DNA from 4 places in the Arthrobacter sp. MDT2-3 genome. Region 2 is predicted to be linked to each of the others. Evidence: riboswitches for the same ligand, from Rfam matches in the RefSeq annotation. Region 2 holds a riboswitch; each other region holds the start of a gene.

What was found. Region 2 has a riboswitch for thiamine pyrophosphate ahead of thiO (glycine oxidase ThiO). Riboswitches for the same ligand answer to the same signal wherever they lie in the genome.
Region 1: it holds a riboswitch for thiamine pyrophosphate, as region 2 does, so the genes downstream of both, thiM (hydroxyethylthiazole kinase) here and thiO (glycine oxidase ThiO) in region 2, are expected to answer to the same signal.
Region 3: it holds a riboswitch for thiamine pyrophosphate, as region 2 does, so the genes downstream of both, AC5RUQ_RS19445 (bifunctional hydroxymethylpyrimidine kinase/phosphomethylpyrimidine kinase) here and thiO (glycine oxidase ThiO) in region 2, are expected to answer to the same signal.
Region 4: it holds a riboswitch for thiamine pyrophosphate, as region 2 does, so the genes downstream of both, AC5RUQ_RS14735 (ECF transporter S component) here and thiO (glycine oxidase ThiO) in region 2, are expected to answer to the same signal.

Annotation. Positions count from the first base shown of each region.
Region 1 is NZ_JBNHFS010000001.1:473,062-480,670, reverse strand. Features, by position in the region: gene AC5RUQ_RS02225 (3-oxoacyl-ACP reductase) at 1-234, opposite strand, end outside; gene thiE (thiamine phosphate synthase) at 322-1,059, opposite strand; gene thiM (hydroxyethylthiazole kinase) at 1,056-1,859, opposite strand; TPP riboswitch at 1,851-1,947, opposite strand; gene AC5RUQ_RS02210 (ribose-5-phosphate isomerase) at 2,087-2,581, opposite strand; gene AC5RUQ_RS02205 (transketolase) at 2,730-3,608, shown strand; gene AC5RUQ_RS02200 (transketolase family protein) at 3,605-4,573, shown strand; gene AC5RUQ_RS02195 (FGGY-family carbohydrate kinase) at 4,566-6,125, shown strand; gene AC5RUQ_RS02190 (SDR family NAD(P)-dependent oxidoreductase) at 6,122-6,931, shown strand; gene AC5RUQ_RS02185 (ABC transporter permease) at 6,960-7,609, shown strand, end outside.
Region 2 is NZ_JBNHFS010000002.1:356,635-364,243, forward strand. Features, by position in the region: gene AC5RUQ_RS07225 (TetR/AcrR family transcriptional regulator) at 1-340, shown strand, start outside; gene AC5RUQ_RS07230 (DUF3107 domain-containing protein) at 392-616, shown strand; gene AC5RUQ_RS07235 (hypothetical protein) at 657-959, shown strand; gene AC5RUQ_RS07240 (4a-hydroxytetrahydrobiopterin dehydratase) at 1,032-1,370, opposite strand; gene AC5RUQ_RS07245 (thiazole synthase) at 1,416-2,225, opposite strand; gene thiS (sulfur carrier protein ThiS) at 2,230-2,466, opposite strand; gene thiO (glycine oxidase ThiO) at 2,463-3,818, opposite strand; TPP riboswitch at 3,811-3,929, opposite strand; gene thiE (thiamine phosphate synthase) at 3,957-4,694, shown strand; gene AC5RUQ_RS07265 (RNB domain-containing ribonuclease) at 4,755-6,242, shown strand; gene AC5RUQ_RS07270 (DEAD/DEAH box helicase) at 6,530-7,609, shown strand, end outside.
Region 3 is NZ_JBNHFS010000008.1:111,979-119,587, forward strand. Features, by position in the region: gene obgE (GTPase ObgE) at 1-1,251, opposite strand, end outside; gene rpmA (50S ribosomal protein L27) at 1,368-1,631, opposite strand; gene rplU (50S ribosomal protein L21) at 1,691-1,999, opposite strand; gene AC5RUQ_RS19445 (bifunctional hydroxymethylpyrimidine kinase/phosphomethylpyrimidine kinase) at 2,263-3,786, opposite strand; TPP riboswitch at 3,794-3,891, opposite strand; gene AC5RUQ_RS19450 (Rne/Rng family ribonuclease) at 4,052-7,495, opposite strand.
Region 4 is NZ_JBNHFS010000004.1:423,836-431,444, forward strand. Features, by position in the region: gene AC5RUQ_RS14725 (energy-coupling factor transporter transmembrane component T family protein) at 1-599, opposite strand, end outside; gene AC5RUQ_RS14730 (ABC transporter ATP-binding protein) at 596-2,152, opposite strand; gene AC5RUQ_RS14735 (ECF transporter S component) at 2,152-2,775, opposite strand; TPP riboswitch at 2,841-2,981, opposite strand; gene AC5RUQ_RS14740 (heme-degrading domain-containing protein) at 3,054-3,596, shown strand; gene AC5RUQ_RS14745 (hypothetical protein) at 3,703-3,912, shown strand; gene AC5RUQ_RS14750 (DUF4383 domain-containing protein) at 4,034-4,492, shown strand; gene AC5RUQ_RS14755 (iron-containing redox enzyme family protein) at 4,577-5,638, shown strand; gene AC5RUQ_RS14760 (glycosyltransferase family 2 protein) at 5,635-6,699, shown strand; gene AC5RUQ_RS14765 (CDGSH iron-sulfur domain-containing protein) at 6,696-6,911, shown strand; gene AC5RUQ_RS14770 (DUF4235 domain-containing protein) at 7,033-7,296, shown strand; gene mnhG (monovalent cation/H(+) antiporter subunit G) at 7,366-7,609, opposite strand, start outside.

The DNA.
Region 1 (7,609 bases), on a different contig from region 2:
GTGCGCCTGGGACTGGTTGAGCATGGCTGCAACTTGATCGGCGTCTGTCACGTCGGCCCGCAGGGCTACGGCCCGGTTGGGGCCGTACTTGGCTGCCAAGACTTCGCTTTCCTCGGCGCTGTTGCGGTAGTTGATCACTACTCTGGCGCCCTGGTCGGCAAACGCTTGAACGATGCTGTGGCCGAGACCGCGGCCACCACCGGTGACGAGGACGATCTGCTCTGAGATTTGCATGGTTTCTAGGCTTTCTTTCTTGGGGCGAACAATGGTTGGCGCCGGGCAGTAAAAAAGAGAACCGGGACAGTAAGTAGCCCCGGGACGCTAATCCTGCGCAGCAGGGGTGCTGTTTCTGCAGGCGGGGAAGTTGACGCCTGGCTCGGCGGTTGAGGATCCTAAGGAATTCCAGCGTTCGACAAGGTCTTCGGCGCTGCACGTCGCATCGTCCGCGGCGCAAATCGCGGAGACCACAGCTATTCCCGCTGCCCCGGCACGGCGCAGCGGAACTACGTCACCAGGTTCAATACCGCCGATGGCCATACAAGGCAGGGTGGTAGCGGCCGCGATCCGCCCAAACCCGTCGACGCCCAAGGGCGCCGGGTGATCAGCCTTTGTGGACGTCGGGCGGATAACCCCCACCCCCAGGTAATCCACCGTCCCCCCGGGCAAGCGATGCAGGGTATCCAGGTGCTCAGGGGTGTTTGCGGTCAGCCCCACGACGGCCCCGGCACCCACCAGCGCCCGTACCCGTTCGACGGGAAGGTCGCTTTGGCCGACATGGACTCCGTGCACGGCAGCACCTGCCGCCCGGGCGGCCAGAAAGACATCCACCCGGTCATCCACCAAAACGGTGGCCGCATGCCCGACAGCTTCAGCAGTACACAGGACCAGCTCGTATAGGTCGGCGGTGCTGGCACTTTTTTCGCGGATTTGAACGATCCGTACCCCTCCCGCAACAGCCGCCCGGGCAGTCTCCACCACTCCCCTGCGACCGCATAACTGAGTGTCGGTCACAAGGTAAATGCCGTCGATGCGCCCGGCCGCCCTGTCCCCGGCGGTCATGAGAGATTCATCCGGGACGAAAGCATCCCTGTGTCGATACTTGCCAGGGCATCAAGGAACGCGACGGCGAAAGTGCCCGGACCCCGAACACCCTCAGCTGCCATCTCCGCCGCCACCGTGTACACGGCAGTGGCAGCCGCGGTAGCGGCGAGCTTGTCATCATCGACGGCCAAAAAGGCCGCAGTGACCGCACCCAGTGCACACCCGCCCCCGGTGATTTTGGTCAGATGCGGGTGGCCGTTGCTGATTCGTACAGAATCCGTGCCGTCTGTGATGATGTCGGTTGGCCCCGAGACCGCCAGTATCGAACCATATTGGAGGGCTAGGCTTTTGGCTGCTTCCAATGCGGTTTCGGGTCCATCTACGGCATCGACTCCGCGTCCGCCCTGCCCTACGCCCGCCAGGGCCATGATCTCCGAAGCGTTGCCGCGGACCGCCGTTGGGCGGTGATTCAGCAGCTCGGCAGCCAGCGCGGTACGGACCGGCAAAACACCCACGGCCACCGGATCAAGAACCCAGGGTGTCCCGGATTCGCAGGCGGCGCGTACTGCCTCGCGCATACTTGCCCGCTGTTTTTCGTGAGGGGTGCCGACATTTACGAGCACTCCCGACGCAACCCGCGCGAACGGTCCTGCCTCGGCAGGGACGTCAACCATCGCGGGTGCGGCACCGATGGCGAGCAGCACGTTGGCGGTGAAGTTTGTCACCACTGTGTTGGTCAGGCATTGAATCAAGGGCGTGGTTTCCCGGAGCCGTTCGAGCATGGTCCAGGCATGGTCAGGCGTCAGGCGAATAGTCATCCGCGACATCCCTTCGCTAGTACGAACTAGATCAGGTTCAACGGGTGTTCTCTCAGCCCCTACCAGCAGGGCACCCCGTGTCACTAACGCAAAACCCTACTCCCCACCGGGTAGTGGAGAGAACTTCCCTGTCGGGCCCGCTGACTCCCTCTGGCCCTTTGAACGGTGATCCAGGGGCAGGCTCGACCAAAACACTGTCGTCCCAAGGCGCCACGCGCGGAGAAAATTTAGTCGGGGACGACTCCCGTGCTCTCGTAGCGGGAAATTTTCTCGATCCTGCGGGAATGCCGTTCATCTGCGCTGAATGGCTCCTTCAGGAACGCCTCGATCAGTGAAGTGGCCTCGTCGACACTGTGCTGGCGACCGCCGACGGCCACGACGTTGGCGTCGTTGTGCTGCCTGGCCAGTTTCGCCGTGGAGAGATTCCAGGCGAGGGCTGCCCGGATGCCCTTAACCTTGTTGGCCGCTATCTGTTCGCCGTTCCCGGACCCGCCCAGAACGATGCCCAGCGCAGGCCGGCCGGCTTCCTGGTCGGCGACCACGGCATGGACGGCATTGATGCAAAAGGACGGGTAGTCGTCCAAGGGGTCGTACTCCTTAGGCCCATGATCGACTACCTCATAACCTTGGGCCTCCAAATGGCGAACAAGGTGCGCGCTCAACTCCATCCCTGCGTGGTCGGTGGCTATGTGTACGCGCGGATACGAAGAGTTTGAGGACATAACGGTTTTCCAATCAGTTGTTGGCGGGTTCTGTCAGGTACGCGCTTGAGGGGTTATTTTTCCCACAGTACAAGCGCGGGGGGTTGACTTTGCAAGTGTGGCATCCGTAACATATTCACATACAGTCACTACTGAATGGATATGCACAATGCTTACTGCAGATGCTTCACAGGCCGCGGCGTGGCGGTCTCTTCGAGAAGATCTACTGGCGGGTGACGCCTCTTTCCGCGCCGAGAAACTGCACGAGCGGGCGCAGGCAACGCGGCGCTCCATCCTGAAAATGATTGCGGACGCCGGTCAGGGTCACATCGGCGGGGACTTCTCGGTCACAGACATCCTGACGGTCCTATTTGACGCGGTGCTGGATATCGATCCGGAAGATCCCCGCAAAGAAGACCGCGATCATTTCATTCTCAGCAAGGGCCACTGCGCGGCTGCACTGTACTCGACCCTGGCCCACGGTGGATTCTTCCCTGCATCCGAACTGGACACGTTCATGGCGCCCCTGTCCGCGCTGAACGGTCACCCGAACAGGGTGAAGGTTCCTGGAGTTGAAACCAACACTGGGCCTCTGGGTCACGGCCTCCCTGTGGCCGTAGGTACCGCACTAGGCGCCAAGCTCTTGAAGAACGACTCGCGTGTTTTCGTCGTCACCGGTGACGGTGAAATGCAGGAAGGCAGCAACTGGGAGGCGTTGATGTCAGCGTCGCATCAGAAGCTGGACAACCTGACCGTGATCGTTGACCGCAACCGGCTTCAGCAGGGCGCACGGACTGAGGACACCAACGGGCTTGATCCGCTCGATGCCCGCCTCGCTGCTTTCGGGCTTGAGGTCAGGGTTATCGACGGCCACGACTACAACGCCCTCATTGAGGCGATGGCTCCTTCCACCACCGGTTCTCCGGTTGGTGTCATCGCCAACACGATCAAGGGCAAGGGCGTGTCCTTCATTGAGGACCGCGTCGAATGGCACCACAAGGTGCCATCCGCAGAACAGACCACCCAGGCATTCCAGGAGCTCTCATGACCACGACCACTGTGCTCAAAGAAGCACCCACTTTCGACAACCGGCAGGATTTCGCCGACGAGCTGATCCAGCTGGCCAGGACAAACGAACGCATCGTCGCTGTCTGCAACGATTCGGTCGGGTCGAGCAACCTGACCAAGTTCCGGGATGAATTCCCGGACCGACTGATCAACGTTGGCATCGCCGAGCAGAACATGGTCGGCGTCGGCGCCGGCCTGGCCAACGCCGGGCTCATCCCCTTCGTCTGCGCTGCCGGCCCCTTCCTGACCGGGCGGTCCCTGGAGCAGATCAAAGCCGATGTCGCCTACAGCCAGCACAACGTGATCCTTTGCGGCATGAGCCCGGGCATGGCGTACGGCGAACTCGGCCCCACCCACCACTCCGTTGAGGACTTCTCCTGGCTCCGGGCCCTCCCCGGCCTGGATATCGTTGTCCCGGCCGACGGCGACCAGACCCGCGCTGCTGTCCGCAACGCCGTCGCCAACCCGCGCCCCACCTACATCCGTGTCGGCCGCTTCAAGGTCCCCAAAGTATCGGACCACGATTCGAGCTTTGAACGCGGCAAGTTCGTCACCGCCCGCGAAGGTTCAGACGCGACCGTCATTGCCACCGGCACCGAAGTTTCCCGCGCCCTGTGGGCAGCAGCTTCGCTGGAGGCAGAAGGCATCTCGACCCGTGTGCTGAACGCTACCTACCTGAGCCCCCTTGATGAGGAAGCCATCGTCACCGCGGCCCGTGAAACCGGTGCGATTGTCACCGCGGAGGAAGCCAACGTCGCCGGCGGCCTGGGCGCAGCGGTTGCCAGCGTCGTCGGCCAGCTTGAGGACGGCGCCCGTGTGCCCCTCCGTATTCTGGGGCTCAAGGACTTCGCTCCCACCGGCAGCACCCAGTACCTGCTGGGACACTTCGGTCTCGAGGCTGATGACATTGCCAAAGCAGTACGTGGAGCTTTGAACCGTGTCTAGCCAGAACCGTGCCGCCGCCGGGTCCTCAGTCGTCGTTGCAGTGGACCAGGGCACGAGCGCAACCAAGGCACTCATCATGGACGCGGCCGGTGACATCCTCGGCCGCGCCCATGTGAGCCTGACCCAGCAGCACCCGCAGCCGGGTTGGGTGGAGCAGGACCCGCTGGCCATCAAGGACAGCGTCATCTCCGCCATTGGTCAGAGCCTGAAGCCCCTTGAATCAAAATTGGTTCTGGGTATCGGTCTCAGCACCCAACGTGAGTCAGTCATGATCTGGGACAGGGCCACCGGCCAGCCACTTGGTCCGATCCTGGGCTGGCAGGACCGCCGCACCGCCCAGCGGGCGAAGGAACTGATCAATGATGGTGCCGGGCAGATGGTGCAGCGTGCCAGCGGACTGCCGATTGACCCGATGTTCTCGGCCCTGAAACTTCAGTGGCTGCTGGACAGCGTTGACCCCGATCGGCGGCTCAGCCTGGCCGGGAAGATCGCGGCCGGCACGGTCGATTCATGGCTGGTCTTCTGCCTCACGGGCCAGCACCGCATCGAAGCCGGTAACGCCAGCCGCACCCAGCTGATGAACCTGGACAGCGTGGACTGGGATCCCGAACTCCTGGATCTCTTCAATGTCCCGGCGCAGGTGCTCCCGGAAATTGTCGCGTCCAACGAGCCCAGCTCTCCGCTGACCATCTCGGACGCCGCCGGCGCACCCGTGTGTGCAGTACTTGGCGATTCGCATTCCGCGCTGTACGCGCACGGCGTGCGGGAGCCCGGAACGGTGAAGGCCACCTACGGTACGGGCAGCTCCATCATGGGTCTGTTGACCGAAGCTGCACAGTCGGCGCCGTTGGCTGGTCTGGTCAGGACCCTGGCATGGCATGACGGTGCTCCCCGGTACGCCTTTGAAGGCAACATCTTGGCAACCGGAGCCACAGCCATGTGGCTTGCCCAGGTGTTCGAAGCTGACGTAGCACACCTTGATTCCCTGGCCAGGACCGTGGAAAGCAGCGGTGGCGTGAACATTGTTCCCGCTTTCGCTGGACTGGGCGCGCCGTGGTGGGACGAACGTGCCGAAGCGTCCATCAGCGGGTTCAACCTTGGTACCTCGGGCGCGCACTTGGCCCGGGCAGCGTTCGAGTCGATTGCACTGCAGATCGAGGATGTTCTGGCGGCTGCGGAGAAATCCATCTCCACACCGATCCGTTCCGTCCTCGCCGATGGCGGCCCAAGCTCAAACAGTTGGCTGATGCAGCTGCAGTCGGACCTGAGCCAGCGCACTGTCCTGCGCAGTACGGTGCCTGACCTTTCCGCCCTGGGTGTTGCCCATATGGCAGCCATTCAAAGCGGCTTGTGCAGTGCCGAAGACATCGAAGCGGTCCCGCGGAACCGTACCGAGGTCCGCCCGCAGATCACCGGCGAAGAGGCCGCGGCACGGAAATTGAGCTGGTCCCGCGCCGTTGCCCGGGCGCGGTGGACTCCTCCTGCCGAATCCGGCATTGAGGAACGGCAGGACGCGGCTTTGGCGTCCACGGCGGAAGGAGCAGGTAAGTGACAAACCTTGTGGGATCGGCGATCTTCGCGGGGCACTTCAAGGGCCGCCGTGCTCTGGTGACAGGGGGCGGCAGCGGGATCGGCCTCGGTATCGCCCAGGCGTTCGCCGAAGCCGGCGCCTCCGTGCTGCTTGTTGACCGTAACCCTGCCGTTGCTGACGCCGCTGCAGCTCTACGCGAAGCAGGCTTCGATGTGGAGCACGCCGTTGCCGATGTCACCGATGAGGACCAGGTCCGGGCTGCCTTTGCCAAGGTGGTTCAACTGTGGGACGGCCTGGACATCCTGGTGAACAACGCGGGGATCATCACAATCTCCAACCTTGAGGACCTTAGCCTCGAGGAGTTCAACAGGGTTCTCGCGGTCAACACGACTGCCGTCTTCCTGTGTTGCCGGGAAGCAGCCCCGCTGCTGAAGGCCAGCAACAATGCCGTGATCCTTAACGCTTCCAGCGGGCAGGGCCGTCAGGGCTTCATCTTCACTCCGCACTATGCGGCCAGCAAGTTCGGTGTCATTGGAATGAGCCAGTCCCTGGCGAAGGAGCTCGCTCCTTCCGGGATCCGGGTCAACAGCTACTGCCCGGGCATCGTCAAAACGGAGATGTGGGAGTACAACGACCGCGAATGGGGAAGCCGGCTCGGCAATTACAAGCCTGGTGAGCTCATTCAGGAATGGATTGACGGGATCCCCCTGAAACGGCCTGCCGAAGCCACGGACGTGGCGAACCTTCTGCTTTTCCTGGCTTCCGACGCAGGAAGCTACATCACCGGACAGGCCATCAACATTGATGGCGGAATGTTCATGAACTAGCCCATCTCAACTGCCAACGGAGTCAACCATGAGTCAACAAGTAGCACACCGCCCCGGCGGAGCGGATCCCGCGGGAACCGACGCCAAAGCACCTCTCTTCTCCACCCTCAGCGCACGACTGTTCTCCGGAAGCGGCGGCGCCCTGCTCGGCCTGATCGCCCTGTTCATCATCCTGAGCTTCGCCTCGCCCTTCTTCCTGACCAGCCGCAACCTCATCAACATCCTGGACCAGGTAACCGTTCTTGGCATCCTGTCCGTCGGAGCAACTGCGGTCATCATCACCGGCGGCATCGACCTGTCAGTCGGTGCCATCCTCGGACTCTCCACAATGGTCCTGGGCTGGCTCTCCCATCAGGGCGGCTGGCCGATGTGGGCTTCCATGCTGGCAGCCATCGCAGTGGGTGCCCTCGCCGGTTCGCTCAACGGCCTGGGCATTACCTACGCCAAGCTGCCGCCGTTCATAGCCACGTTGGCCATGCTCTCCATAGCCCGCGGCCTGGCGAACCTGATTACCGACGGCCAGCAGATCGTCGGATACCCCGAATGGTTCTTCAACCTTTCCTCCGAACGGTACCTCGGCTTCTTTTCGGTGACCCTGCTGGTCGTCGCAGCCCTGTACCTCGCGGCCTGGGCGTGGCTGAAGTACCGCGCATCCGGGCGTTCGATCTACGCCATTGG
Region 2 (7,609 bases):
CGTGCAGGCCGTGATGCGGGCCTATTTCCGGTTCATCGCCAACGATGACCAGGCCCACCGGCTCGTTTTCGAATCCGACCTCATCAACGATCCGGATGTCAGCTCACGGCTGGAGACCTTTAACCGGACATTTGCCGACGCCATTGCACACGTCATCGCCGAGGACACCAAGCTTCCCCACCTGGAGGCAGAGCTCCTGGGCCGCGGGCTCGCCGGGATGGCTCAGGTCAGCGCCCGCTACTGGCTCGAAACCGACGGGAACCTGGACCTCGATGTGGCCAGCGACCTCATCTACCGTTTAGCTTGGCGCGGAATCTCTCGCTTCCCCAAAGAGTCCTAGACTACAAATAAGACATAACCCGAGTAACGTGAACCGGCTGGGAGGCCCCCTGTGGAAATTAAGATCGGCGTTCAAAATGTTGGCCGCGAAATTGTGCTGGAATCGGTCGAGGATCCGGACTCCGTAGCCAAGGTTGTAGAGGAAGCCATCACCAGCGGCAGCGAACTGCGCCTAAAGGATGACAAGGGACGCCTGATCATTGTTCCCGGCAAGGCACTGGCCTATGTAGAAATCGGTGCCGAGGAACAGCGCCGCGTAGGTTTCGGCCAGTTCTAGCCCCGTTCCCCGCTGAGGGGCGAGCATTCCAAGGAGAGCCATGCTTTCGCTGACCATTGTGGTGCTGGTGACAGCAGCCGCAGGTTTCATCGTCTGGGCCAACGACAAGCGGCACACAAAATACGGTGTTGTCCTGCCGGCCGGCGTTGCCGTGGGTGTGGGAGCTGTCGCCTGGATCATCCTGATGGCTGCAGGCTTCGGCTACCTGCCGGGCATGACCTGGCTGCCGTGGGTCCTGCCCATGGTTTTGGGCGCAGCAGCGGCAGTTGCCGTGGTCCTGTACCTTGGCCGTACGCGGGCCAGGCATGATCTGGAACGGCTTACTGCGGCGCTGAAGCTTTAGCCGGAAAGACCCCCGCCGCGCACACCAAACACGCCTGTGACCACCGCCCTCCGGGGTGGTGGTCACAGTTGTTTAAGCGGCTGCTGGGTGCCTGGCCGGTTCGGCTACCGCATGGACCGCGGCGGCGGCTTCACTCACTGCCTCCGCCGCGCCCACGTCGCGGGCGGTGACTTCTCCCCCGGCGTCATGCGAGGTGTAAAGGAGGAACACCCGGTTGTAGCGCCAGTCCAGGTCCGGGTGGTGGTTCTGTTCTTCGGCAAGGCGCCCGACGGCGGCAATCAGCTCAAGTGCGGCAGCCGCCGTCGGCACCTTGTACACCGTCACCAGCGCACCTTGGCTGTACCGCCAGTCCGTCAGGACGGCCAGTGCGTCCTCGAGCCGCTCGGGAGAAAGAATGTCCTTGCCGGCCATGGCTGCTCCTCACCTTATGGCTGGCGGAGCGGCACCGGGAGCGGGCTACAGGAACTCTGCCCGGCCCTCCATGGCCGACGACGCCAGTGCATGTTCGCGGCGCGGGATCCTGCCCGCCGCTTTCGCCAGCCTACCGGCGATCACCGCATGTTTGAAGGCCTCCCCCATCAGGGCAGGATTCTGCGCCCGGGTTACGGCCGTAGCCAGCAGCACGGCGTCGCACCCCAGCTCCATGGCAAGGGCCGCGTCCGAGGCGGTACCGATGCCGGCATCCAGGACCACCGGAACCGAGGCGCGGGAAACGATCAGCTCGATGTTGTGCGGGTTCAGGATGCCCAGTCCGGTGCCGATCGGCGCCCCGAGCGGCATGACTGCGGTGGCCCCAAGGTTTTCAAGCCGGAGCGCGAGGACGGGATCGTCGTTGGTGTAGGCAAAAACCTTGAAGCCCCTGTTGACCAGTTGTTCAGTGGCGTCCACCAGTTCGACGGCGTCCGGCAGCAGGGTCTGTTCGTCAGCTATGACTTCCAGCTTCACCCAGTCGGTTTCCAGTGCCTCACGGGCCAGTTCCGCCGTCAGCACGGCATCCCGGGCGGTGAAGCAACCTGCCGTGTTGGGCAGCACGCGGATGCCGTGGTCCACGAGCAGCTGGAAGAGCGAGCCCGTCTCGGCCGTGGAATACCGCCGCATTGCCACCGTGGTCAGACCGGTGCCGGAGGCCAGGAGGGCAGCCCCCAGGCCGTCCAGGCTTGGCGCGCCGCCGGTGCCCATGATGAGCCGGGATGTCAGGGTTACGCCGTCAATGACCAGCGGATCATCGTGGCCCGCCACGCTTGGAGTAGTGATGGTTTCGGTCATGGTCTCAGCCTCCCTGCACAGCCGTGACGAGTTCGACCTCGTCGCCTTCCGCGAGCGCGGTGGTAAACCACTGGCTGCGCGGTACAACCTCGGAATTGTGGGCCACCGCCACACCAAGCTTTTGGCCGTCCGTTGCCTGCCCGTTGGCGGCTAGGGGGCGGCCGGTGACCTGGCTGACGAGCACGGTGATGGAGGCGCCCTCAGGCACAGGGTGCCGGGTTCCGTTCAAGGTGATGTTCATGCTGTTTCCTTCGTGGGCGATGTGTGGCGGAAGTGGTTGGAGGCTGAGCCCGTGGTTAAGCGGGCGCCTGCCCTCGTGGAAAAGCGGCCAGGGCTGAAGGCTGCCCAACGGGGGTCCTCGAGGCCGTCCAGAAGGTCCCGGCAGACGGCGGCTGCGGCGGGCGTCAGCAGGACTCCGTGCCGGAAGAACCCGGTAGCGATGATGAGGCCGGCAACGTACCCGTGCTCCCGGTCCGCCGCTGATTTGGGGGCGGGAACCCGCCCCAGCAGCGGCGCGTTGTCGGGCGTTCCGGGACGGGCGCGTGCAGTGCATTCCAGCAGTTCGAGTTCGGCGACGGCGGGAACCAGTACCTGCGCGTCGCGGAGGAGCTGGTACACGGCCCCGGCGGAAACGGCGTCCATGGCGGACAGCGCGTCTTCACGCTGGGTTGCCCCGATCACCACCGTGCCGTCCCTGCGGGGAACGATATAGACGGGAACGCCGTGCACCAGCCCGCGGACCGTGGACGTCACCAGGGGCTGCAGGTGCCGGGGCACTGCCAGGCGGAGGATGTCCCCGTGGACGGGCCGCACTGGCAGGTTCAGCCCTGGGGGTAGCCCTTCAAGAGCTGCCGCGTGCAGCCCGTTCGCCACCACCGTTTCGGCGGCCAGCACCGTTCCCCCGTCCGCCAGGCGCACGCCGGCAACAGCTCCCCCGTGCCACAGCAGCCCGGTTGCCTTGGCCGCTACCGCAAACCCGCCGACGACGCCGGCTGCTGCAGTACCGCGGGCCGCAACTTTGTCCCTGTTCCCGCCGCCGTCGTCCATGCCATGAGCCAAGGCGGCCCGCAGGCACGCCACCAACAGCCGCGGATCCACCTGGTGGTCGGCCGGAGTGTCCAGCGCGCAGGCGATCCCCGGGCTGAGCAGGGGTTCCCGTTGTCGCGCGTCCCGGACAGTTACCGGCTCAACGGAAAGGCCGCTGGCCTGCTGGACGGTGCGCAGGTCCATCAGGGCGCGGCGGTCGGCGGCGTCGGCACCCACGGCGAGGGTCGGCGTCGTAATGTATCCCGGATCTGTTCCTGACGCAGCGGTGAGGCCGCCGGCAAAAGCCGGCCAGCGGGACGAGGCATCCAGCATGAATTCCAGGAGATCCTCCTCCTGGTAGTGCAGCTCGCTCACCGGGGCAAGCATCCCGGCGGCGGCCCAGCTGGCCCCCGAACCCGGTGCGTCATCGATCACCACCACGGAACGGCCGGAACGCTTCGCCTCCCACGCAATGCCGTGGCCGATCACTCCACCGCCGATCACCGCCACATCAGCGTGGATGGTGTTGGCCGCATCCACGGCCAGGGGCTCTGGTGATGCGCGCATGTGTCTCCTTCCCTACGCCGGTATTAGCCGGATCAGGTCAAGCGGTCGGCTCTGACGCCCTCTCAGCCCGGCGCTTTGTGACAGCTGCCGCGGGCTCCCGCAGTACGAGGCCAGTGTAGAGGAACTAGGCTTTCCCCCATGAATGTGTCCCACACCCCTGCCGCCGGCACCGACGTACTCAGCAGCGCCAAGATCAGCAACGGCGTCAACGCCGCCCGCCTCTACCTCTGCACCGACGCCCGCCGGGACCGCGGCGACTTCGGCCAGTTCGTGGACGCAGCGTACGCCGGCGGGGTGGACATCATCCAGCTGCGCGACAAGGCCATCGAAGCAGGAGAGGAGCTGGAACTCCTGGCGGTGCTCAAGGAAGCGGCAGAGCGGCACGGCCGGCTCTGGGCTGTCAACGACCGCGCCGACATTGCGGTGCTGTCCGGGGCACCCGTCTTCCACATCGGCCAAAAGGACCTGCCCCTGGACGCTGCACGCACCCTGCTCAACGGCAACGCCGCCATCGGCCTGTCCAGCCACACCCCCGCCCAGGTGGACGCGGCGCTCGGTGCGGCCGCCCGCCCCGCCGGGCTGGACTACTTCTGCGTCGGACCGGTGTGGGCAACGCCCACCAAACCGGGGCGGGCAGCGGCGGGACTGGAGCTGGTGAAGTATGCCGCCGACGCTGCCCGGCCGGCGGAGCAGGAGGGACAGTCCGACGACGGTGTTCCCTGGTTCGCGATCGGCGGCATTGACCACGGCAACGTGGAGCAGGTGGTGGACGCAGGCGCACGCAGGATTGTGGTGGTGCGGGCCATTACGGAAGCGGACGATCCCGCAGCCGCCGCCGCTGCACTGCTCGCCGCCCTGGATGCCCCAAACTCCTGACAACGCCGCTCCGGGCCGGATGCCTGCACTATGCCGCCGATTCCGGCTAGGCTGATTTTCGTGTCACACCATCGGCTGGCCCCCAACGTCCACGAGCACAACAACGCGCTTGAGGAAGCGCTGAGTGCCCTGAGGACCGAGCTGGAGCTGCCGGGCGCCTACCCCGACGAGGCGGTGGCTGACGCGAAAGCGGCAGTCGAATCCCTGCAGCTCCCTGCCTACGACCTCACCGGCGTCGAATTCATCACCATCGATCCGGCGTCGTCCACCGACCTGGACCAGGCGCTGTTTATTGAAGCCGACGGCGACGGCTACCACGTGCTGTACGCCATCGCCGATGTGCCCGCATTTGTTGCCCCCGGCGGGCCCCTGGACGCGGAAACACGCCGCCGGGGCCAGACGTTCTATGCCCCGGACGGTCGAATCCCGCTGCATCCAGAAGTCATCAGCGAAGAGGCCGGGAGCCTCCTTCCCGGGCAGGACTGCTCTGCGTTTGTCTGGGACTTCCGCCTGGACAGCGCCGCCGAGGTGACGTCCGTGGCCGTAAAGCGGGCCCGGATGCGCAGCCGCGCGAAGCTCAGCTATAAAGGAGTGCAGGCGGAGCTCGACGCCGGTACGGCCTCGCCGGTGCTGCAGCTCCTTAAGGAAGTTGGGCTCAAACGCGTGGACCTGGAACGGGCGCGCGGCGGTGCCAGCCTGAACATGCCGGAACAGGAGATCGTCCAGCTTCCCGACGGCGGCTATCGGATTGCCGCCGCTCCCCAGCTTCCGGTGGAGGACTGGAACGCGCAGATATCCCTCATGACCGGAATGGCGGCGGCGGGCCTGATGCTGGCGGGAAAAGTGGGCATCCTGCGCACCATGCCGTCCCCGGACGAGCGCTCCCTGAATCATTTCCGGCTGCAGACAGAGGCCCTTGGCAAGCCCTGGGACGGTGAGGTCAGCTACGGCGAATACCTGCGCAGCCTCGATTCCACCGATCCCCGCCAGCTTGCCATTCTGCATTCGGCCGGCATGCTGTTCCGTGGCGCCGCCTATACGGCTTTTGACGGTGCCGTCCCCGAGGACGCAGTCCAGTCCGCCATTGGTGCCGCCTATGCCCACACCACCGCTCCCCTGCGCCGCCTCGTGGACCGCTTTGTCCTGGTGATCTGCGAGGCGTTGAGTAACGGCGGCAATGTACCGGCCTGGGCACGGGAGGCACTTCAGTCGCTGCCCGAGATCATGGCCGGGTCCGACCAGCTGGCATCACGGATGGAGCGCATGGCCCTGGACACCGTGGAGGCCGCCTTGCTGGTTAACCACATCGGGCAGGATTTCGACGCAATCGTGATTTCCGGGTCCAAGCCGCAAAAGGAAAACGGCAAAAACGGCAGCGGCAACGGGAAGAACGGCAACGGGAACGGCAGTTCGGGAGTCATCCAGATTGCAGACCCCGCTGTGACCGCCCGCTGCGCCGGGGAACTGGTGTCCGGAACCAAGGTCCGGGTCCGGCTGGTCTCCTCGGATATCGTGACGCGGGAAGTCCATTTCGAACTCGTGGAGTAGTGCGGCAAAGTGCCACCCGGCCGGGAAAGCCGGGATTTGGGCCGCCTGCGGCTAGACTGAAGAGGTAGATATGGATGCCCGGTCGTTGATTTCCTTGATTTGAAACCAACAAGCCCGCCCCTACGCGATCTTGAGATACACCCGCTGGTCACCAGTGCCAGCATTTAGATAGCCCGCGATCGGCTTCCACTGGAATTGCTTGTGCGCCCGAGCGTGCTCCGGAACAGCCTTTGGCCGGCCCGTTGAGCAGGCAGCGCCACTGCCCAAATGAATAAGGAAACTCCACAGTGAGTGAATTGCATACCCACCAGCTTCTGACCGACGAGACCGGCACCGAGACCATCGAGCCGGAAGAAACCATCATCTCGGACGAGAAGCCCCACGAAATCGCGGAGAAGTCCTTCGCGGACTACAACGTCCGGGCCGATATCGTGGAATCCCTGGCCGACGCCGGGATCACCCACCCCTTCCCCATCCAGGCCATGACCCTGCCGGTGGCCCTGTCCGGCCACGACATCATCGGCCAGGCCAAGACCGGTACCGGCAAAACCCTCGGCTTCGGCATCCCCGCCCTCCAGCGCGTGGTGGGCCAGGACGACCCCGGTTACGACAAGCTCCCGGTTCCCGGCGCCCCGCAGGCCCTGGTCATCGTCCCTACGCGCGAACTCGCCGTGCAGGTGGCCAATGACCTGCAGACCGCTTCCCGCAAACGCAACGCCCGCATCACTACCATCTACGGCGGCCGTGCCTACGAGCCGCAGGTGGAGGCATTGAAGAAGGGCGTGGAGATCGTGGTGGGAACACCCGGCCGCCTCATCGACCTTTACAAGCAGAAGCACCTGAGCCTGAAGAACGTCAAAATCGTCATCCTGGACGAAGCTGACGAGATGCTGGACCTCGGCTTCCTGCCGGACGTGGAAACCCTCATTGCCGGCACGCCGGCAGTACGCCAGACCCTGCTGTTCTCCGCCACCATGCCCGGGCCCGTCATTGCGATGGCCCGCCGCTACATGACGCAGCCCACGCACATCCGCGCCGCTGATCCCGATGACGAGGGCCTCACCAAGCGCGATATCCGGCAGCTGATCTACCGTGCCCACAGCATGGACAAGACCGAAGTTGTGGCCCGCATCCTGCAGGCGCGTGGCCGCGGCCGCACCATTATCTTCACCAAGACCAAGCGCACCGCCGCAAAGGTGGCCGAGGAGCTTGTGGACCGCGGCTTCGCGGCTGCCGCCATCCACGGCGACCTGGGCCAGGGCGCCCGTGAACAGGCACTGCGTGCCTTCCGCAATAACAAGGTGGACGTCCTGGTGGCCACCGACGTCGCGGCGCGCGGCATTGACGTTGACGACGTCACCCACGTC
Region 3 (7,609 bases), on a different contig from region 2:
GCCAAGCTTTGCGAGGCGGTCAGCCAGGTAGCCAATGGCTTCCTCGTTGGTGAAGTCGGTCTGCTTGACCCAGCGCTCCGGCTTTTCGCCAATGACGCGGAACAACGGCTCGAGGCCCTTCTCCTCACGGCGGATCCTGAAGCCTGACTCGTTGACCGCACGCGGACGCAGCACGGCCGGCTGGACCTTGGGCGGCGCAGCGGCCACAGCATCACGGGCGGCCTTGACGATCCCGGCCATGGCGAAACCTAGCTGGCGTAGGCCCTCATGGCTGGTGGCGGACACTTCAAATACCTGGTAGCCGCGGGATTCAAGTTCCGGGCGCACAAAGTCTGCCATGTCCTTGCCGTCGGGCAGGTCCACCTTGTTCAGCGCCACCAGGCGGGGGCGGTGGTTCAGCGGAACAACTTCGCCGTCCTGCCCGGCGTAGCTCATGTCAACGGCGTACTTTTCCAGTTCGGCCTCGATGACGGCGAGGTCGGAGAGGGGGTCGCGGTCCGATTCGAGGGTGCCACAGTCCAGGACATGGACCAGCGCGGCGCAACGCTCAACATGCCGCAGGAAGTGGTGGCCCAGGCCCCTGCCCTCGCTGGCGCCTTCGATGAGGCCCGGGACGTCGGCGATGGTGAAGCGGACGTCCCCCGCCTGGACGACGCCAAGGTTGGGAACAAGAGTGGTGAAGGGGTAGTCGGCGATCTTTGGCCTGGCTGCAGACATGGCGGCGATGAGGCTGGACTTGCCGGCAGACGGGAAGCCCACCAGGGCGATGTCGGCGATCGACTTGAGTTCCAGGACAATATCGCTGGCTTCGCCTTCGATGCCGAGCAGGGCGAATCCCGGAGCGCGGCGTTTCTGCGATGAAAGGGCAGCGTTGCCCAGGCCGCCGATGCCGCCTGCTGCGGCTACGTACTCGGCACCTTCTCCGATCAGGTCCGCGAGGACGGTGCCGTCCTTGGACTTGACCACGGTGCCGTCCGGGACGGGGAGGATGAGCGTCTCGCCGTTCTTTCCGCCGCGCCAGTCGCCCATGCCCGGGCCGCCGTTGCTGGCGTGGCGGTGGGGTGCGTGGTGGTAGTCCAGGAGGGTGGTGGTCTGGTGGTCCACGCGAAGGATCACGTCGCCGCCGTTGCCGCCGTTGCCGCCGTCGGGACCGCCCAGCGGCTTGAACTTCTCGCGGTGGACAGAGACGCACCCATGGCCGCCGCTACCGCCGGATACGTGCAGTACTACCCGGTCTACAAAGCTGGCCACGTGGATCTCCTCAGTGCTGTTTCCTGGACGCCGCGGGGCGCCAAGACGATTGTAATGCGGTTAAAAGAACAGTGGAGCGGACCAACTGGCCCGCTCCACCGCTTCAGAACTATTTGTTACTCTGCAGCTGCAGCAGCAACGATGTTGACGACGCGACGACCGCGGCGGGTGCCGAACTCGACAGCTCCCGGGGTCAGTGCGAACAGGGTGTCGTCGCCGCCACGGCCAACACCGGCGCCCGGGTGGAAGTGGGTGCCGCGCTGGCGGACGATGATCTCGCCGGCGGAAACAACCTGGCCGCCGAAGCGCTTTACGCCGAGGTACTGAGCGTTGGAATCACGACCGTTGCGAGTGGAGCTCGCGCCCTTTTTATGTGCCATTTGAAATGCCTGCCTCTAAATTCTGGGGATCTGCTGAAAAACCTGAACAGTAACGAAGGTTACTGGATACCAGTGATCTTGACCTTGGTCAGTTCCTGGCGGTGACCCTGGCGCTTCTTGTAACCGGTCTTGTTCTTGAACTTCTGGATCACAATCTTCGGACCACGGAGGTCGTTCAGGATCTCAGCCGTAACAGTTACCTTGGCCAGGTCAGCAGCGGCAGAGGTGACCTTGTCACCGTCAACCAGGAGCAGTGCGGGCAGCTGAATGGTGCTGCCAGCTCCACCGGCGACGCGGTTCAGGGTAACGAAGTCTCCAACGGAAACCTTCTCTTGGCGGCCGCCTGCGCGGACAATCGCGTACACCACTTGGGAACTCACTTCTCTCGACGTTTATTACTAAATTTGCGTGCGGAACCGACCTGTAAAAGCCTGGTTTCTCGCTGTGCCTCAACGCCGTGGGGTCATAACCCAAGTGTTGGCGTAAGCACCGAAGATCTAGAATACGCTAATTTTGCCTTCGGCCGCAAATGAGGCTGGTTCCGGCGGGTGGACTGTGATAGGTGCCACAGCTCAACTCCGGCGTCCGCACCGTGCCCCACCATAGTACCGGCAAGGCAACGGGCAGTGCGTCAGGAGTACAGGCGCGGCGCGTCGAAGAAGTCCACTTCCAGGCGGCAGGACTGCTTAAACGCCGTGACCATGGCGGCGCGGTCCGCGGCCGAGGCCAAGCGTGCCGCTTCGTCCACGATCGCAATGGCCCTGCGGGTGGCAGCTGCGAAGTCTTCGTCCGCGTAGGTGCGCAGCCAGTCCGCGTACGGGTGCGCCGGCGGTTCACCGGCGGCAACGAACCGGGCGTAAAGCGCTGCTCCCACCTCGGCGTAGAGCCAGAAGCAGGGCAAAACGGCCGCCGCCACGACCGCATAACTGCCCGACGCCGATGCCGCCGTCAGGTGGTCCACGTAGGACTTCGTAACAGGGCCAAGCCCGGGCTGCACGGTTCGCGTGCTCAGCCAGGAGCGGTGCAGCTCCGACTCGACTTCCAGGCACTGCCGGGCAGAGGCCGCCCAGAAGAGCTGCTCCGCCTCGGTGGGTGCCAGTGCACTGGCCCTGGCCAGCACGCGCGAATAGCCGTTGAGGTAGATGGCATCCTGGGCGAGGTAGTACGCGAACTCCTTCTCGCCCAGGCTGCCCGAGGCCAGGTTGCGGATGAAGTCCAGGGCATGGATGTCGTCCAGGTCCTGCTGCGCCTCACGCCAGAGTATGGCGGCGAAGCTCCCTTCGGAAAGCAGCGGCTGCTGGTGGTGGAAGTGGTGCACCGGCCCGTTGCCTGTTCCCACCTCCAGTGTTCCGGATGCCTCCAGCGCGCCGGCCAGCCAGGGTTTGACTTCACGGAGGGAAACCTCCCAGTCCCCCAGCCGTGCCTGCGCCGTTGCCATGGCAGAGGACAGTGAACAGCCAGTGCCATGGCTGTTCCGCGTTGCCACCCGCTCCCCCGGCACCACCACCACTTCGTCGGACAGAAGGCCTGAGGTGTTGACCAACGCGTCGGGGCACTCGTCACCGATCAGGTGGCCGCCCTTGACCAGCACAGTGGCGCCGGTGGCAGCAGCGAGGGCGCGGCCTTGTTCCAGGGCCCCGGTCCAGGTGTCCTGCAGTTGGCCCCCAACGAGCATGGCGAGCTCTGCCAGGTTTGGGGTGATGAGGTGCGCCAGCGGAAGGAGCCCGCGCAGTGCCGCTTCGGCAGATTCCTGCAGGAGCCGGTCGCCGCTGGTGGCCACCATCACCGGGTCCAGGACCACGACGGCGGGGCGCACCTTCCGGATCCATGCCACCACTGCCTCGATCACCTCGGCACTGCCCAGCATTCCAATTTTCACGGCGTCGATGCCGATGTCGTCACTGACCGCCTCCAGCTGCTGGCTCAGGAACTTTGCGGGCGGCACATGGACGGATCGGACTCCGCGGGTGTTCTGGGCGGTCAGGGCAGTGATGGCAGCCATCCCGTAACCGCCGAGCGCGGCGATGCTCTTCAGGTCGGCTTGTATACCGGCGCCGCCGGAAGGGTCGGAACCTGCTATGGAAAGGACCCGGGGTACGGGCCTGCCTGGGCGTGTTGGTGCAGCAGTGAATATTGCCGAGGAGGCAGTGGGCATTACAAGAGTCGTAGACAAGAGACATCCCTTCGCCGGTGCTAGCCGGACAGGTTCAACGGGTGTGAATCTCAGCCGGCTCTCTGCGCGGCACCCCGTGTCGGTTCCCCAGCCTAGCTTTTTTGCCTGGCCCAGGCCGAAGGTGACACATTGCGACCGGGCGCCGTGCACTGAAATGCCGACCTGTCGCCGCATGGCTGGCGCTACACACGAAAATGCCCGGCCGGCCACTGTTGTGGCTGGCCGGGCATCTACTTACCGGTAACGCTTAGAGCTCCGAGGCCGGAACTCCGACGCCCAGGATGATGGGCGCCTCGGCCGGCTTCCTGGTGCCGGCATTGCCGTCACTGGAGCCGCCGGCACCGGCCGGTTCGGGGGCCTTTGCCTCGTGGGTATGCCCTGTGCCGGCTGCCGCCACGTTTTCGTGATGCTGCACAGTGGTTTCGTTTGCAGCTCCTTGGGCACGGCTGGCACTGCGGTTGCGCCGCGGCCGGCGCTGCCGGGACTGCTCCAGCGTGTGGTCGCTGTAGTCCTTCGCCGGTGCTGCAGCAGCGGGCGCCTGTACCGGCGCTGTCGATTGCACGGGCTCCACCGGTTTCTGCTCCGGTTCTGCCTGCTCGGGCTGGTCTTCGGCAGGTGCCGGCTGGCCAAGGTGGGCGAAGGCCTCCGCAAGCCGGTCCAGGGTCAGGGCAGGCTTCTGCTGCGGCTCTTCAGCGTGCTCAACGAACGGCAGCACCACCTTCTCGCCGCCGAAGGTCAGCACGGCAGCCTGACGCGCTTCGTCGTCGCGCTTCGCAGCCTCCGCTGCGGAGGCAGCGGCGGGCTGGTCGGCGGCCGCCTGCTTGGCTGCCGCCACTTCGTCGTCGTGCAGGTGGGCTGCATGCGCGGCGGCGGCGATGTTGGCAAGGGCCAGCCTTGTGGCCTCCGCCTTGGCATGCCGTTCAGCGTCCGAGGGGTCAGGGTGCACCGTGTGGACGTGCACGGCTGCTGCTGCCGGGGCAACCTCCGGCTGCTGGCCACCGCGGCCCCGCCGGCGTTTGCGGTCCGGGCGCGCGCCGGGCTGGTTGTTGTCGACGCGCTGGGCGTCGTTGCGGTGGCCTTCGCTGCGGGCCTCCGGCCTGCTGTCCGTCCGCTGGATGTGGTGCTCGGCGGCCACAATGTTGGCCCGCCGGTGCTCCACGGGGTCGTCGTGGGTTACCACGCCGCGGCCCGCGCACGCTTCGCACTGCTCGCCGAAGACTTCGAGGAGCCCGGTACCCATCCGCTTGCGCGTCATCTGCACGAGGCCAAGTGACGTAACTTCCGCAACCTGGTGCTTGGTCCGGTCGCGTCCCAGGCATTCCACCATGCGGCGGAGCACGAGGTCGCGGTTGGATTCCAGGACCATGTCGATGAAGTCGATGACGATAATGCCGCCGATATCGCGGAGGCGGAGCTGGCGGACGACTTCTTCCGCAGCCTCAAGGTTGTTTTTGGTCACCGTCTCTTCGAGGTTGCCGCCGCTGCCCGTGAACTTGCCGGTGTTGACGTCCACTACGGTCATGGCCTCGGTGCGGTCAATCACCAGCGAACCGCCGGAGGGCAGGAAGACCTTGCGTTCGAGCGCCTTGTGGATCTGCTCGTCGATGCGCCAGGCAGCGAAGATGTCCTGGTCCTTGGTCCACTTCTCAAGGCGGCCCACCAGGTCCGGCGCTACGTACGTAACGTAGGCCTCGATGGTGTCCCAGGCTTCCTCGCCCGAGACGATCAGCTTGGAGAAGTCCTCGTTGAAGACGTCGCGGACCACCTTGATGGTGAGGTCCGGTTCGCCGTAGAGCAATTCAGGGGCAAGGATCTTCGTGGACTTCGACTGGCTCTCGATGCCCTCCCACTGCGCGCGCAGCCGGTTGATGTCGTGCGTCAGCTCTTCCTCGGAAGCGCCTTCGGCCGCGGTGCGGACGATGACGCCGGCTTGCTCCGGGAGGCGGTCCTTGAGGATGCGCTTGAGGCGGTTGCGTTCGACGTCGGGCAGCTTGCGCGAAATGCCGGTCATGGAACCGCCGGGCACGTACACCAGGTAGCGGCCAGGCAGCGAGATCTGGCTGGTCAGGCGTGCGCCCTTGTGTCCCACGGGGTCCTTAGTCACCTGGACCAGGACGGTGTCGCCGGACTTGAGGGCGTTTTCGATGCGCCGCTGCTTGCCCTCGAGGTTCACCGCTTCCCAGTTCACCTCGCCGGCGTACAGGACAGCGTTGCGGCCGCGTCCGATGTCCACGAAGGCAGCTTCCATGGAGGGCAGCACGTTCTGGACCTTGCCCAGGTACACGTTGCCAATCAGGGAATCCTGCTGGGTCTTTGATACGAAGTGCTCGGCCAGGACACCGTCTTCGAGGACGGCGATCTGGATTCTGTCGTCGCGCTGGCGCACGATCATCTGCCGGTCAACGGACTCACGGCGTGCCAGGAACTCGGCTTCGGTGATGACGGTGCGGCGGCGGCCGGTGTCGCGGGACTCGCGCCGGCGCTGCTTCTTCGCCTCCAGGCGGGTGGAGCCCTTCACGCTGGTCACGCGGTTGTTGACGGCGGGTTCGGTGACCGGCCTCGGAGCGCGGACGCGGGTGACGGTGTTGGGCGGATCGTCATCCCCGCCGCCGGTCAGCTCAAGGTCCTGGTCCCCGCGGCGGCGGCGGCGGCGACGACGGGACGTCACGCCTTCTTCCACCTGCCCCGCAGACTCCTCGTCGGCGTCGTCGGAGGCATCAACGTCGGCACTTTCGCCGCCTTCAAGCTCGGCGTCAGCTTCACGCTCACCGGCGCGGCTGCGTCCGCGGCGTCCGCGGCCCCGGCGCCTGCGGCGGCCCGCGTCCTCCGAATCGATCTCATCGGCGTCGTCCTCGCCTGCTTCTTCAACAGCGGCGGGAACCGGACGCACCACGGTGCTCAGGTCCGGTGCCTGGAACAGCACGGAGGTGGGAGACGCCGGTTCCATGAACAGGGTGCCGAAGGGGCTGGAAGGAGCCGCTTGCGCCTGCCCGGCCGACGCTGGTTCTTCGGAAGCCTCTTCTTCAGTGGCCTCTTCTTCGGTGGTTTCCACCGGTGAAGCCGCATCGGCTGCTGGTACCTCAGCAGTACCTGCTGCTGCCGGGACGGCAGCAGCGTCAACCGCTTCGGGCATCCCGGCCGGAAGCACGCTGACCACTTCGGCAGGCTGGACTTCGGCTGCCTGATCCGCCGGTTCCGCTTCGGCGGCAGGTGCGGAGGTCTTCCGGGTGGCGACCCGACGGCGGCGGACGGGCTTCGTTTCGGCGGCCCCGACGGCGGGCTCCACGGCCGGTACCTCAGGAGTGTCTGCGCCTGCACCGGCAGTGGCCTCGACGCCGGATTCTGCTTCCGGTTCTGCCACTGCGGATTCTGCCTCTGGGGATCCTAGCTCTGGGGCGAAAGCCGGGAGCGGTTCGGCGGTGTCCGCCTTCTTCCGGGCGCGGGTTCGCCGGACTGGAGCCTTGGCCTCCGCGGCGCCGGGATCGGCAGCAGCGGCAGCGGTGGCTTCCGAAGCATCGACGCTGGCCGGGGCGCCTTCCGAAGTGCCGGCGCCGGTGACGTCTGCCTCCGGGATCAGGGCGTCGGCCTTGGGCACAGCCTTCCGGCGCGTCCTCGTGGCTTTTTTGGGTGCAGCGTCTGCCTCTGCGGCCGCTGCTTCGCTGTTAACGGCTGAAACTTGTTCATTATCCATATGTGGCAACACTCCTGCCCCTGACGTACCGCCACATCCGGCACCCATTGGGGCACATATTGTCAAAACCCGCAGGCGTTGACAGAAGTCAAGTGGATACCCCCAGGTTCGCAC
Region 4 (7,609 bases), on a different contig from region 2:
ACCAGCAGCCCGAAGCTCTGCCCCAGCGTCGCCTTCAGCCGCTGGAGGGCACTGCCGCGGGAGCCGACGCCGCGGGCACGGCGGGCCATGCCAATGGTCTGCCATTCCTCCGCCATCAGCCCCACGAGCCGCATGGCGGCCAAGGTCCCCAGCACGAACCGGTGCGGAAGGCGTGCCTTCTGCGCCAGCGCATCGGCCAGGTCGGTGGGATCGGTGCAGCTCATCAACAGGACCGCCGGCAGCGCAATCGCCAGCCCCCGCAGCATGAACCCGGCCCCCAGCTCCAGGGACCCTTCGCTCATGGTCCAGATGCCGACGTCGATAAGCGTCGCTCCGCTGTCCGGCGCCAGGATGGAGGTACTCCAGCCACCCACGGCTGCGGCAAGGATGAGCGGCCAGCCCCGCTGCCACAGCAAAGTCAGGGTGAGGCCCGCCAAGGGGAACAGCAGGAACTCAAAGACCAGCGCCACCGACGCGGACACCCAGTCAATGGACAGCGCCAACACTGCGGTGATCAGGAAGACGGCGGCGAACTTGCTCAGCGGATTGGCGCGGGTCAGCAGGGCGTGGTTGCCGCGCAGGTTCAGCTCCTGCCTCATGGCGCCACCGCCGCCGCAGCAGCCAACCGCAGTTCCATTCCGCCCAGCGCTGCCGTGAACTCGGCATCATGGGTCACGGACACTACGGCCGTGCCCGCGTCCAGGAGCTCGGACAGGAAGGATGCCAGCTCAGCCCAAGTATTGGCGTCCTGCCCGAAGGTTGGTTCGTCCAGGACCAGGACCTGGGGATGCGCTGCCAGGACCGTGGCTACGGAGAGGCGCCGTTTCTCGCCGCCCGAAAGGGTATACGGGTTGGCGTCAACGAGTCCCGTGAGCCGGAGCCGCTCCAGCAGTTCATCCACCCGCTCCTCCCCGTGGCCCAGGTGCCGCGGGCCGAACAGCAGCTCGTCCAGTACTTTCCCTGTGACGAACTGGTGCTCAGGCTCCTGGAACACCGTACCCACGCGCTCGATCAGCTGCTCGGCCTTCCACTGGTAAGGGTCAATCCCAGCTCCCCGGCTGAGCGCCAGCGTGGCGGAAACATTGCCGTCTAGGGGCTCCAGCAGCCCGGCGAGGGTCAGCGCGAATGTCGACTTTCCCGCGCCGTTGGGCCCGGTGATGGCCAGCGCCTGCCCGGCCCGGACCTGCGCGGAAATGCCCTGCTGCACCGGCACCGGCGGCACCTTCCGGAAGCGCTTGCGGCGCGGACGTTCACGCGACACCGCCAGCTCCTCGGCGGCAAGCAGCAGGTCGCCAGTCCCGGGAGCCGAAGCGGCAGCACGCAGACGCGTCGGCGGGACGTAGCCGGGCACCCAGACTCCGGCCGCGATCAGCATGCTCCGGGCTTCGCTGAGGACCTGATCCGGCGGCCCGTCCAACAGCACGGCGGAATCGGTCGACGAGCCGGGCTGCAGCACCACAATCCGGTCAACCAGGTCCTTCCACACCGCCACGCGGTGCTCCACCACCACCAACGTTGCCCCGGTTTTGTCGAGGCAGCGGCCCACGGCGTCGCGCACCTCCACCACGCCGGCAGGGTCCAGGTTGGCGGTTGGCTCATCGAGGAGGATCAGCCCCGGCCGCATGGCAAGGATGCCCGCCAACGCAAGGCGCTGCTTCTGCCCGCCGGACAGTGCCGACGTCGGATGGTCCAACGGCAGGTGGGAAAGCCCGACGTCGTCCAGCGCCTCGTGCACGCGAGCCCAGATGTCATCGCGGGGCACGGCAAGGTTCTCGGCGCCGAAGGCGACGTCGTCACCTACGCGCGAGAGAACAACCTGGGTCTCCGGGTCCTGCTGCATCAGCCCGGCCCGGCCGCGCTGCTCCCGGGGGGAAGCGCCGTCGATCAGCAGCGACCCGGACTCATCGGAATCGCCGGCGTCAGCGTCGTCGGCATGTGCGTCCCCCAGCACCCCAGCCAGCGCGTGGAGGAGCGTGGACTTGCCTGCGCCGGACGGGCCCAGCAGCAGGACGCGTTCACCCGGTTGGATGTCCAGGTCGAGGGCACGGACAGCGGGTTTGGAGCGGCCGGCATGCCGCCAGCCCCAGCCTCTGGCCGTGACTGCAGCCGGCCGCGCCGCCACCGCAGAGCTGTGGAGGGAAGGAGCAGTCATCAGGAGAAGACGGGCTCCGATGCTGCCTTGCGTGACGCAAAGGAGCTCAGGACGCCGGTCCTCGCCAGGCCGCGGGTGGCGATCCACGACAGGGCTCCTGCGATCACGGCCCCGGAAATGGCGGTGAAGATGATGTAGGCCAGCTTGTCCCCGCCGGAGTAGGCGATGTTCCAGCCCCACGGCGCGAACGAATCGTTCAGGCCGCAGAAAAGTCCGGCAGCGGCGCCGGCGAGCAGGGCTACCGGCAGGTTGAACTTCCGGTACACGAAGATCGCGAAGACGATCTCGGCGCCCAGGCCCTGGACAAACCCGGAGAACAGCACCGAGGCGCCGTACTGCGAGCCCATGAGCAGTTCGCCGGTGGCCGCCACGGTCTCGCAGAACAGTGCGGCGCCCGGCTTGCGGATGATGAGCATGCCCAGCACCGCGGGGATCATCCAGCCGCCGGCCAACAAGCCGGTAAGCGGTGGATAGACGGCGTTCATAGGTGCCGAGACTGCGGCTGCGCCCTGGGACCAGGCCCAGAAAATGACGCCGCCGGCGATGGCGATGAGGGCTGCCACCACGATGTCCACAACGCGCCAGGACTTGCTGGTGGTCTTCTTGATTGCTGTCGTTGCCATGCGATCCTCCTGAGGAACAGGAGGGGAAAGTGGATACAGCAACCGGCGCTGCCGCCGTTGCCGCACACTTCGAGAACTCGACTCCCTTGCGCCGGTACTAACCGGATCAGGTTCGAGGGTCTGCGGCTGTCCGCACTCTCAGCGCCCACCTGCGGTCCCTGGCATGGCCAGTGATGCCCGACGGCGGCGCTCCCCTGTCGTTGAATGTTTCTGTCGGTAAATAATCGCCCTTGTGGGCGGGGTCCAGTTTACACCGGAGGAGGGGTAGATTGTGGGCCATGACTGCCAATTCCCCGCATGTGACCGAGTTCGATCCGGATTCCGATGCCATCCAGCAGGAAGGATCCCTGCAAGCGCTCATCGCCCGGATCGAAGGCGAAATCCACGAGCTACAGTTTCCCGGCTTCTCCCTGGACGATGCACTCAACCTCGGGCTGCTGCTGGTGGAGCTGGGCAAGGAGGGCCAGTTTTCCATCGCGATAGACATCACCAAGGGTGAGCAGGTCCTGTTCCATGTGGCGCTGCCCGGCGCCACCCCGGACAACGAGCACTGGATCCGTGCGAAGCAGCGCACGGCCGCCCGGTATGAGGTGCCTTCCCTGCTGGTGGGGCTGCGCGCCCGGCTCAAGGGCGGACGGATCGAGGACAACGCCTGGTTCGATCAAAGCCGGTATGCGGCCCACGGCGGCTCCTTCCCGGTCTACGTCACAGGGGTGGGCGCAGTCGCAACCGTGACCGTCTCAGGGCTTCCCCAGGTGCAGGACCATGACCTGGTGGTACAGGCCCTGCGCGAGATCCTCGGTTCCATGCGGGCGGACTGACCTCCAGTGGGCGGACGGACTGCAGCATCAAAGCGGACTATGGACGCCGCGAAATGCTGGGAGTACATTCGAGGCCAGCGGCCGGAGTTCCAAACAGGAGGACGCCATGATCGGTCCTGCAGCCGAAAACCAAGTGCGTGCGGCGGTGGACAAGGCAGCCGAGGAAATGATCTATATCGGCCCGGACCACCCTTACTATCCACTGCTGGCGGAACTTGTGTCCGCCGTCGGGAAGGCCTGGCAGCAAGGGTACGAGCACGGACGCCGGGGCGGGCACCGGGCCAACCCCTATGTGTGGAGTACCTCGGAGGGGTGAGTGCCACCACCGGCAGCGGGGTCCGCCGCGTGCTGGCTGTCCGCCAGATGGAAAGCGTACTTAGCTTTTATTAGTAATCATGCTTACTATGTTGTCTCCCGGCTTTTGAGGAGACAGGACAATGACAGTCAGCACCCGGGCCACCGGAGCAAGGACCGGCCTGCAGAAGGCAGCGCTTGCAACGGGCGCCCTCTTCCTCCTGGTGGGTGTCCTGGGATTCATCCCCGGGATCACCAGCAATTATGAAGCCCTGGGCTTGGCCGGGCACGGCTCCGGGGCCTTGCTGTTGGGAGTTTTCCAGGTGTCCATCCTGCACAATATCGTGCACGCGGCCTTCGGGGCGGCGGGACTGTTGCTGGCCCGGACCCACCAGCAGGCAAGGAGCTTCCTCATCTACGGGGGCGTTGTCTACCTGGTCCTTTGGCTGTACGGACTCCTGGTGGGTGATCAAACCCCCGCCAACTTTGTCCCCCTCAACGGCGCCGACAATTGGCTGCACTTGGCCCTAGGCTTGGGCATGATCATCCTGGCCATCCTGCTGTCACCGCGGACCACCCCAAAAACGCCGCCCCGGACCTGACCCGCCGGCCAAACCGAAACCGTCACCGTCGACGCCGCAGCACAGGCAGCACCGGCAGTACCACTGCCACCCATAAGGAGCATCATGAAAATCCCCGAAGCCCGAGGCCCCCTTAGCAGCGCCCTTTTTACTTCCCTGGCCGTTGGCGCCGGCACCGACGACGCCACGACGCGCGTCGAAGAACTGCGCCGGCTGGTCACGGCAGGGCTCGCTGCAGCCACAGACATCATCGGGGACGACGACGTCCAGCTGGCACTTTTCTGCCTTTATGAGCTCCACTACTCCGGCCTTGAAGGCGTCAGCGACGACTGGGAGTGGGAGCCGGGCCTTATCCAGGTTCGCCGCCTGCTCGAAAGGCCGTTCGAGGAAGCGCTACGGGCCGCTGCCCAGGCGGCAGCCGGGGAGCTGGACCTACCGCCGGCAGCAGAGATGACCAGTGACGCAGTGGCCGACGTCCTGTTTGGACTGGCCGGAACCGACACCGGGCCCAGCGTGTCCCGCTACGTGGCGAAAAAGGCGAGCCTGGACCAGCTCAAGGAGTTCCTCATCCACAAGTCCGTCTACCAGCTGAAGGAAGCGGACCCGCACACCTGGGCCATCCCCAGGCTTACAGGTCGGCCGAAGGCGGCGCTGGTGGAAATTCAGGCCGACGAGTACGGCGGAGGACGCCCGGAACGGATGCACAGCGCGCTCTTCGCCCGCACCATGCGGGGACTGGGAATGGACGACCAATACGGCGCCTATGTCAACGCGGTACCCGCCATCTCCCTCGCGGCGGTGAACATGATGTCCCTCTTCGGGCTCAACCGCCGGCTTCGCGGGGCCATCACGGGACACCTGGCACTTTACGAAATGACCTCGTCCCGGCCCAACCGCCTGTACGGCAACGGCTTCCGGCGGCACGGCTTCGATACCGAGGTGACCCACTATTTCGACGAGCACGTTGAAGCCGACGCCGTCCACGAGCAGATAGCGGGCCGCGACCTTGCGGGTGGGCTGGTGGAAGCTGAGCCCGGGTTACTCGGGGATGTCCTGTTGGGTGCAACGGCGGCAATGGCGATCGACGGCAGGATTTCCACGCACCTTTTGGCCTGCTGGGAAAACGGCGAGACCTCGCTGAGGGCGGCAGTGCCGGCGGCGGCATGAACGCTAAGGGCATCGTGTCCGCAGAGTACATCCTGCCGCTGCGTTGGACCGAGGATTCGCAACTGCCGGACCTGGCCGCGTACCTTGGGCGCCTGGTCAAGTGGATACCCGTCACCGTGGTGGACGGCTCCGACCCGGAACTGTTCGAGCGGCATGCGGCAGCCTTCCCGGCTGGCGTTCGCCATCTCCGTCCGATGCAGGGCGGCGGGGACAGCCACAGCAGGGGCGAAGGCAACGGCAAGGTAGCCGGCGTCATGACGGGCGTCCGTGCCGCCAGGGCTGAGCTGCTGGTGATAGCCGACGACGACGTGCGCTACACGCGCGAATCGCTCACCGCCGTCGTCAATCACCTTGCCTCAGCGGACGTAGTGCGGCCGCAAAACTACTTCGAGCCCCTGCCGTGGCATGCGTGGTGGGACACGGCCAGGACACTGATCAACCGGGCCTGGTCCGCAGATTACCCGGGAACCCTGGCCGTGCGGAGGAGTGCACTGCTCGCCACCGGCGGTTACGATCCGGTGCTCTTCGAGAACCTCGAGCTCATCAGGACCGTGAAGGCAGCTGGCGGCCAGGAAAAGATCCTGCCGGACCTGTTTGTTGCCCGCCGGCCGCCCGGGCCGCGGCACTTCCTCAAGCAGCGCACCCGCCAGGCCTACGATGACTTCGCCCAGCCCCGCCGCCTCGCCGCGGAGTTATCCCTGCTTCCGGCGATAGCCGCAGCAGCCTGCCTCCCCCGGGGGCTCCGCGGGCGGGCCTTGCTCGGACTGGCGGCCGCGCCGGTTATCTTCGCCGGCATTGGGCGGCAACGGAACAACGGCGCAGCCGTCTTCCCCCTCCGGGCGGTGTGGTGCGCCCCGCTGTGGGCCCTGGAACGGGCTGTTTGTATCTGGATCGCGCTGGCATTCCGCATCGCCGGCGGCGTTCCCTATGCCGGGACACGGCTAGGGACCGCTGCCCACTCGGAGGCTGAACTGCAGCGCAGGCATTCCGGAAAACTGGCCACTTTGCGCCAACAAGACATCAAGCCGTCAGCCAGCAACCGAGACCAGGAGCAGCCATGAACCAGGAACCCGCCGAAAGCTCGATCGTGGTGTGCCCGGATGGGCCCCTGATTGTCCGGGGCGACTTCGAAATCGTGACGCCCTCCGGCGACCCCGTCCCGCGCGAGCGTAAGACTGTAGCACTGTGCCGCTGCGGCGCCTCGGCCATCAAGCCCTACTGCGATGGCACCCACAAGATGATCAAGTTTCGGACGGAACCGCCCGTTGCTTGAACAGCACTCCTCCACTGAGTGCGCAACGCCAGCAGCGAACCGGCGCCTTGCCGCACCGGGCGCCGCCATGATGCCGCTAGGCTGAAGTCAGCCCGTTTTCCGCCCGCAAGGAGTACTAAGAATGAACCTCTTCATCAAGCTGCTCGGCACCGGTGTGAGCCTTGGCGCCGGCTTCGTCGGAACCAAGCTGGTCAACACCATCTGGGAAAAGTCCACAGGACGGAAGCCGCCTACCGGCAAGGACGAGGACATCCCCACCAGCCTGCAGTCGGCGCTGACCTTCGCGTTGATCTCGGCCTCGGTCAGCACCATCATCCAGGTCCTGGCCAACCGAGGCACCCAGCGGGCCATCACCCGGTTCGCCAAGAGCAAGGACATCGTCTAACAAACGTAGTTTTTGTCCAGGTAAGCCGGGCTAAATCGTTCGGAAGCCAGCATATCTGGACAAAAACTCTTAAGGCTGGGAGCCGTCGCCGGTACCGTCCTCACGGGCGGTCTTGGCGGCGGCTTTCTGCACTACCGCCTCCAGCTCATCCGCCGTCAGCAGCTCGCGGTGCAGGTGCTTGGTCCGGTAGCCCGCCCTGCCCACCATGTGGGCGGACACCGGCACCGTCAACAGCTGGAAAATCCAGGCGACCACCAGCACGGGCCACACCCACCAGGTACGCATCTGCAGGCCGATGGCTGCCAGCAGCAGG